One region of the Halanaerocella petrolearia genome, then DNA from elsewhere that is predicted to be linked to it. Evidence: a T-box and tRNA genes for the amino acid it is inferred to sense, from the RefSeq annotation. Region 1 holds a T-box; the other holds one or more tRNA genes.
What was found. A T-box is a leader RNA that pairs with one kind of tRNA and senses whether it is charged. The one in region 1 lies ahead of ileS (isoleucine--tRNA ligase), so its partner is inferred to be a tRNA-Ile.
Positions count from the first base shown of each region.

Region 2: it encodes a tRNA-Ile, which carries the amino acid that the T-box ahead of ileS (isoleucine--tRNA ligase) is inferred to sense. The anticodon was not compared.

Region 1 is NZ_BAAHXW010000002.1:1,112,732-1,117,170, reverse strand. It holds gene ileS (isoleucine--tRNA ligase) at 1-2,686, opposite strand, end outside; T-box leader at 2,814-3,053, opposite strand; gene ACYQ39_RS12935 (5'-methylthioadenosine/adenosylhomocysteine nucleosidase) at 3,257-3,958, opposite strand; gene ACYQ39_RS12930 (TM1266 family iron-only hydrogenase system putative regulator) at 4,137-4,382, opposite strand; gene ACYQ39_RS12925 (DivIVA domain-containing protein) at 4,385-4,439, opposite strand, start outside.
Region 2 is NZ_BAAHXW010000001.1:1,240,033-1,244,471, reverse strand. It holds gene ACYQ39_RS06370 (methyl-accepting chemotaxis protein) at 1-1,295, shown strand, start outside; gene ACYQ39_RS06365 (hypothetical protein) at 1,486-1,812, shown strand; tRNA gene ACYQ39_RS06360 (tRNA-Ile) at 1,979-2,055, opposite strand; gene ACYQ39_RS06355 (superoxide dismutase family protein) at 2,236-2,730, shown strand; gene ACYQ39_RS06350 (NADH:flavin oxidoreductase) at 2,852-3,934, shown strand; gene ACYQ39_RS06345 (DUF362 domain-containing protein) at 4,092-4,439, shown strand, end outside.

The DNA.
Region 1 (4,439 bases):
CTGGTGCTTGATTAACTGCTACCTTAATTGCAGTATTCTGACTTGTGTAAATATTCTCTTCAGTTGTTTCAGCATTTGGTTCAGCTAAAGTAACATCAGAAACTATTAATAATTCAGCTAAATTATCAAATTGATCTAATAGCTGATACTGATTTTCAGTAGGATATAACTTAACTGCTGCATCTAGTGAGTGACCTACTACTTTTTCTTCTCGGGCCAACTCAATTGCCTTAGATATATCCTTTCTAATCTCTAAGAACTTACTCCATTTATCAGCTAGCTCATCATTTAAATAGTCTCCATTAACCTCTGGCCAATCAGTCAAGAAGACACTTTTAGTTTCTTCGCCTTCCGGTAAGTTCTGCCAAATTTCTTCTGCTGTATGAACTAGAATTGGAGCAACAATCTTAGTTAAAGTAATTAGGATCTCATACATAGCAGTCTGGCCAGAACGACGTACTCGATCATCCTCTTCTAGTGTATATAATCTATCCTTTAGTACATCCATATAGAAGGAGCTCATCTCTACAGTACAGAAGTTATGAACAGCATGATATACTTTGTGGTACTCATAATCCTCATAAGCTTTCTCACAGACTTCTAATACTTCTTGTAACTTCATTAGAGCCCATTGATCGATTTCAGTTAACTCATCATAAGCAACTGTATCTTCTTGTGGCTTGAAGTCAGATAAGTTACCTAGAATATAACGAGCAGTATTTCTAATCCGTCGGTAAACTTCAGAATTCTCACTTAAGATCTTATCAGAGATTCTAACATCCTCTTTAAAGTTAGAAGAAGCAACCCATAACCTTAAGATATCTGCTCCATACTGATCAATAACTTCATGTGGAGAAACAACATTACCAACTGACTTAGACATCTTCTTACCATTTTTATCAACGGTAAATCCATTAGTTACAACTGCTTTATAAGGCGCTTCATTACGAGAAGCAATAGAAGTTAATAAAGAAGAGTTAAACCAACCACGATACTGGTCTGTCCCTTCTAGATATAGATCAGCTGGCCGATCTAACATATCATAATTCTCTAGCACAGAAGCATGGCTAGCACCAGAGTCAAACCAGACATCCATAATGTCATATTCTTTAGTAAAATCACTATGACCACAGCCTTCACAGGCAATACTATCTGGTAGAATTTCTGCTGCATCTCTTTGATACCAACTTCCAGAACCTTCTTTAGCAAATAGTTCTTTTACAGCTTCAATACTTTCTTCTGTAATTAATGGCTCTCCACAATCATCACAATAGAAGATAGGAATTGGCACACCCCAAACACGTTGACGAGAGATACACCAATCATTACGATCTTCAATCATATTGGCCATTCTTCCTTCTCCCCACTCAGGATACCAGTCTACTTCTTTAACAGCATCTAAAGCTTGATCTTTAATGTCTTCTACAGAAGCAAACCATTGTTCAGTAGCTCTAAAGATAACTGGATTCTTACATCTCCAACAGTGTGGATAAGAATGATCAATAAAGTTTAAGTTCATTAGTAAGTTATCTTCTTTTAGTAAGTCAGTTACTTTAATATTGGCTTTATCATAATGTTTACCTTCAAAGTGCTCTCCAGCTTCTTCAGTGAAGACACCTACATCATTCATTGGAGCATAAACATCTAAATCATATTCTTGACCAATTACATAGTCTTCATGACCATGACCTGGAGCTGTATGAACACAACCAGAACCTTGCTCTAATGTAACATGATCTCCTAAAATTAGTGGAGATTCTCTATCAAAGAATGGATGATTACAGATAACACCTTCTAGTTTTTCTCCTTTAAATTCAGCTACAATTTCATAATCTTCAATATCACAGATATCCATCATTTCAGCTACTAACTCTTTAGCAGCTACTAATCTACCATTATCAGTCTCAGCAATTACATATTCAAAATCTGGATGGACAGAAATAGCTTGATTAGCTGGAATAGTCCATGGAGTAGTTGTCCAAATCACTACATAATCATCACTTGTTAGCTCTTCTCCACCTAGTGTTTTTCCTTCTTTTACTGGGAATTTAACAAAGATAGATGGACCATTAATCTCTTCATATTCAATCTCTGCCTCAGCTAAAGCAGTCTCACAGTTTGTGCACCAGTGAACTGGCTTTAACCCTCTAAATAATAGTCCTTCTAAAGCCATCTTACCAAAGACATCAATCTGCTTAGCTTCATACTCTGGCTGAAGAGTAATATAAGGATTATCCCAGTCACCCCAAACTCCTAGTCTTTTGAATTGACCTTTCTGTCGTTCAACATAATTTAAAGCATAGTCTTTACACTGCTCTCTCAATTCAGGAATAGATAACTCTTCTCTCTCTTCTCTACTTAACTCACTAGTTACTTTATGCTCAATTGGTAGTCCGTGAGTATCCCATCCTGGTACATAAGGACTCTGATAGCCCTGTAGATGATGATAGCGAGTTACAATATCCTTTAAGGTCTTGTTTAAAGCATGTCCAATATGAATATCACCATTAGCATATGGTGGACCATCATGTAAAATAAACTGCTCTTTTCCTTCTCTCTGCTCTAAAGCTGCTTCATAAATATTATTCTCTCGCCAAAACTTCTGAAACTGAGGTTCGCGTTCAGATAAGTTGGCCCTCATAGAAAAATCGGTATCAGGCAAATTTAACGTATCTTTATAACCCATTTTTAACCCTCCATCTATTTTATTTGAAAAATAAGTGTGAGGAATGAGTGTGAGCAAAAATATTAATTACTCACACTCATACTGACAGCTCACACCCTTATTACAAACTAAAAAAACCTCCTCCCAATAAAGGGACGAGGTTAATCGCGATACCACCCTAACTTAATATATGGTAACTAAATAATTATCAACCACATATTCACTCTAACAGAATAACGGTCTGCCTCCGACTCTTTCTACTAAATAAACTTATTCAAAAGAATGGCTAAGAGATGATCTTCAATATAGCTTCTATTGCTAGACTTTCACTATCTCTAGCTCGCTCTTAACTTCCACTATACATACTCTTCTCTATCTTGGCCTGTAGGCTATATTCATTTTGTACTTTATTATATTATAATTGGTTCAGCTCGTCAACTGTTATTTGAGATTAAGCCTGAGTTTTAGTTTAAGTCAACCAGAAAAAAATTGTATTTATGAATTATTCAGACTTAAACTCAATCTTAAACTAAAGCTAAAATAATAATTTGAAAGGTGTTCAACTATCAATTTTCAATTCTTAATTGTCAATTATAGCTTATCTAATATCCCTGTAACTATCTGATAGGAATGACTAGCAGCTACTTGAACAAACTCATCAAAGGAGACATCTGCCTCACCATCAGCCTTATCAGAAATAGATCTGATAATTACAAATGGAGTACCATTTAAAAAAGCAGCTTGAGCTACTGCTGCACCTTCCATCTCAGTACAATATCCTCCAAAAGTATCTTTTAACCAAGCTACTTTATCTTCATCAGCAATAAACTGATCTCCTGATAAGACTCGCCCCTTAACTAAACTAATATCTTCTTCAACAGTCACTTCTTTACCTATTTTATAGGCTAATGTAGTTAATTCTTCATCAGCTACAAAAGTAACTTGATCTAATTCTGGTATTTCACCAAGTTCTCTTCCAAAAGCCGTAACATCTACATCATGCTGAACTAGATCAGTAGAAATAACTATATCTCCTACATCTAACTCTGTATCAATAGCTCCTGCTACTCCAGTAAAGATAATTTTATCTACTGCAAAATCGTCCATTAATATTTGAGTACAGATAGCAGCATTCACTTTTCCAATCCCACTCTGGACTAATATAACCTCTTTATCTTTTAATATACCTTGATAAAACTTCATTCCTGCTTTATTTACTGTCCTTTTAAGATCTAAATCATCTCTTAATAATTCAATCTCTATCTCCATAGCACCAATTATTCCTAATTTCATACTTCTACCCCACTTTAGATTAATTTAAAGTTTAAAATTTACAATGTGCAATTAAAAAAATTAAATCCTTACAACTCATATATTCTAAGTAATTGAATTGTGTCTATGGTTTTAAATTTAACTTAACTCATAACTACTGATTTTAACTGTCAACTGTACACTGTAAATTGTACACTAGTTACGTCGCCATCATAGTCTTAACTTGAACTCCTTCTATATTACCTAACTTTCCAGCTAAACCTCCTAATTGATCATTAGTTCCATCAACAATTAAGGAGATTATATTTAATCCTTTGTTTTGATAAGGTAATCCCATTCTCCCTACAATCAATTCCCCATATTCACTCAAAATATCATTTACCTGTTGCGCAGCACCTTCTCTATCACTAATAATTATTCCTACTACTGCTATCCGTTGCTCCACTCTTATTCTACCTCCATTCTATCTTTAATACTCTCTCCTTCTTCATTCCCTAATAAT
Region 2 (4,439 bases), on a different contig from region 1:
AAGAAGATGACTTGATTTCTGAAATCAGATTATTCGATGTTAATGGATTAAGAGCTTTAGGTGATAATAATTATGAAGTACCAGAAGATCATAAAGAAAAAATCACTCGTCAATTAATTGAAAATAACTCTGAGAAAAATAAATTAAAATTAGAAAAAGATAATAAGCATTATGTTTATAAGTTAGTTAAGTTAAAGAGTCGAGATCGAAATAGAATTTTACAGATAGTCTTTAGTAAAGAGAGCTTAGTTAATATGTTAAAGCGACAAGGGATAATAAATTTAGCTATCTTTTTAGTAGGAATAATAGTTTCTGTTTTAGGAGCTTATATGTTAAGTAAAGACATAGTAAAACCGATTAATCAATTAACTGCTAAGATAAAGAAGTTTGGTGATGGTGATTTAACTATTAGGTTAGATGAAGATAATGATAATGAATTTGGTAAGTTAGCTAGATCTTTTAATCAAGCAATAAAAGAGCAGCGTAATTTAATATCTAGCTTATTAGATAATATTGAGAATTTATCAGCTTATAGTGAAGAATTATCAGCTTCAGCTGAAGAAGGAAATGTAGCTATAGAGCAGACTAGTGAATTAATAGAAGATATGTCAGCTAGTATAGAGCAGATTTCTGCTAGTACTCAGGAAGTAACTAGTTTTGCACAAGAATCTACGTCTAAAACAGAAGTTGGCAGTCAAAATATTACTAGAACTGTTACTAGTATGCAAAAAATTGGTCAAGCAGTAGGAGAAACAGTAACAATCATAAATGAATTAGACAATAATTCTCAGCAGATAGGCGAGATTGTAGATCTGATTAATAATATAGCAGAGCAGACTAATCTATTGGCTTTAAATGCAGCAATTGAAGCTGCTCGGGCAAATGAGCATGGCCAAGGATTTGCGGTAGTAGCCGATGAGATTAGAGAGTTAGCTACTGATACTCATCAAGCTACAGAAGAGATTGCTGCATTGATTGAAGATACACAAGATAAGTCTGAGGCTGGCTTAAAAGCAATTAAGCAGGTTAGGAAGAAAGTTGAATTAGGTGAAGAGATTACTCAAGAGACAGGGGAAGTATTTGAAGAGATAGAGACAGCAAGTGAGGAGACATCAGTTCAGATTCAGCAGACTGCTAGTGCTACTCAAGAGTTGGCCCAAAATAGTGATAAGATTATGTCATCTACTGAAGATATTGATAATATGTCTGATGAGATAACTGATTCTGCCCAAGAGCTGGCTAATATGGCTCAAGACTTACGGAGATTAATTGCTAAGTTCAAAATTCAAAGATAAATTTATAATAGCAAGACAAAGTCGTCTATTCTACTTCTTAGAATAGGCGACTTTTTTATTAATAAGTGAATATAATTTATAGTATATGTATTGACAAGGAAAAATAGATACAATAAAATATAATTAAATGGAATTATTAACATTTAATGGGATATGAATTAAACAATTAAGTTAAAAGGAGGAGAGTATTATGAAAAATATTGGTGCTGAAGTGATTATTTTGGCTAAAGAAAATACTCCAGGCTACTTATCGGTTAAAATAGCTAATTGTAATCTTGAATTACAACAAGTTAAATTTTTTGGGGTTAATGAATTTGGAGGTTATATTTCAGGAGTAGGGGTGACTGCTACAGAAGTTAAGAAGTATGGTCGAGATATAATTGCTTGGTTTGATATAGAAGAGTTGGTAAAAAAAGATCAATTTACTGATCAAGTAGTAGAAGGAGTCATTACTATTAGCGATAGAGAAATAGGTAGAGATAGTATTAGAACTGAACCAGCTGTTTACTTAGGTTAATAGTCTAATCCTACTACCATTTTCCCGCAAGTTTCTTCCCTTTATCAGTATCACTTTCTAGTTTTTATATTTATATTTCCATCAGTGACTATTTAAAATTTAATTTCTTTTAAAATAAAAAAAGAGCCCCTTTTAAAAGGAGCTCTTCTTCTTACAAAAAATAAAATGGTGGACCTGGGAGGATTTGAACCCCCGACCGATCGGTTATGAGCCGACTGCTCTAGCCAACTGAGCTACAGGTCCATGTAATTGATTTTACCTCTCTCTTATCTGCGACGTTTATTATTGTATAAGAAAAAACCGTATATGTCAATAAAAAATTAAAACTTTTTTATTGGAAAATAAATCTGAAGTTAAGCACATTAATTGATAGAGTATCATATTGATATTATTAAGGTTATGTTGTTATAGAGGGGGGACAATATGGGCTTATTAAGGAGGCTATTCCCAGGGTTAGGTAGAGTAGCTTATGCTGAGGTCATAGGAGGGCCACTAGCACCTGAACTAGAAGGGATAGTTTATTTTAGAGAGATTTCAGGGGGGACTATTGTCATAGTTAGTGTGTCAGGTCTACCTTCTTATCAGCCAGCAGGAGAATCTAATGATCCTATTGGGCCATATGGCTTTCATATTCATGAGAATGGTAACTGCGAAATTGGTGATTCAGATGATCCATTTCAGTCTGCTGGAGGACATTATAACCCTTATAATGAGCCACATGGTAATCATGCAGGTGACTTACCTAATCTATTTTCTAATAATGGATTAGCTAGAATGCAGGTTTTTACCAATGAATTTCAGCCAGCTGATATAGTGGGAAGATCAGTTATTATTCATCAAAATCCAGATGACTTTCGGACTCAACCAGCTGGAGATGCAGGCAAAAGATTAGCTTGTGGACTTATAAAGTGGTGTTAAGGTAAGTTTAGATTTAGTTAATATTCTTTCTTGTAATTAAAAATAGTTTATGGTATTATTCTTTTAAAAGTTAGTTAGTTATCTAATTAAATATCTAAACTATATGGAGGGAATTTAAATAATGAAAAATTTGTTTAATACAACAGAGTTAAGTGGAGTTGAATTGAAAAATAGATTTATGCGATCAGCAACTTGGGAGAATATAGCTAGTCAAGAGGGATATTTGACTGGTGAATTAGTTGAGGTTTATCAGAATTTGGCCCAAGGTGGAGTAGGAACAATAATTACTGGTTATGCTTTTGTAATTGAAGATGAACAGCCTAATCCAGGGATGTTGGGAATTTATAATGATTCATTTATTGATGAATATAGAGAGTTAACTGAATTAGTACATAACGAAGATAGTAATATTATTTTACAGATAGCTTATGGTGGATCACAAACTACTTATCAACCTGATAATAGAGAAATCTGGGGACCTTCAGCAGTAGAGAATTTAGCTACAGGTGTTACTCCTACTAAAATGACTAAAGAAAATATTCAAGAACTTGTAGATGCTTTTGCTAAAGCGGGGTTAAGAGCCAAGCAAGCTGGTTTTGATGGGGTGGAGTTTCATGGTGCTCATGGTTACTTACTTAGTCAATTTTTAACTCCCTATTATAATAGAAGAGGAGATGAATATGGAGGCTCTATAGAGAATAGAGCTCGAATTATTTTTGAAGTGTATGAGGCCATAAGAGAAAAGGTAGGAAAGGATTATCCAATTTTGATTAAAATTAATTGTGATGATTTTATGGAAGAAGGCCTAACTTTTACTGAAAGTAAGTATGTCTGTGAAGAATTAGCTAAGAAAGGAGTAGATGCTATAGAGATAAGTGGTGGTAGTGGTTCGGCTAGAGATGGTAAAGGAGCAAGTAGAACTAAAATAAAGACTTCAGAGGATGAATCCTACTTTAGAGACTATGCTGCTCAAGTAGCATCAGAAGTAGATGTGCCTATTATTTTAGTTGGGGGCAATAGATCGTTTGAAGTAATGAATGATATTTTGGAGAATACAGAAATAGATTATTTTTCTCTGTCTAGACCTCTATTGGCAGAACCTAATTTAATAAACAGATGGAAATCAGAAGATAAATCAAAAGCTAAGTGTATATCTTGTAATCAGTGTTTTTCTGGATCAAATAATAATTGTGTAGTTTATTAAAATAGTGTGTTACTGAAAATACTACTTTATATTAATTAAGTTTCATTTTATATATAGTTGATATTAAATAGTAAAATTACTTTTTTAGTTACTTATAACCTATCCCTCAAGTTGGATATACTAATTAATAAGTAAAATCTAATTTTGGAGGGATAATATGTTACGGGAAAGAAGAATAAAAAATCCAACTGTAGTATTAGGTGAAGGATTAGAAGGTGATGTTATTAAATGGTCATTAGATCAAATATCTCTAGCAGATACAATTACAGATCAAGATCAGGTTACCATTATACCCAACTGGGTAAATACTAATGCTCCCAAGACAGGTACAGTAGTTGGCCCAGATTCTTTACAACAGTTAATTAAGTATATTAAAGATTTATCATCAGCCAAAATTGTAATAGCAGCTGGCTCGGGAGGAGCTGAGACGAAAGAGGTATTTAAACAGACAGGTTATAAAGAGATTATTGATCAAGAAGGAATCGAGTTTGTTGATCTAAATTAT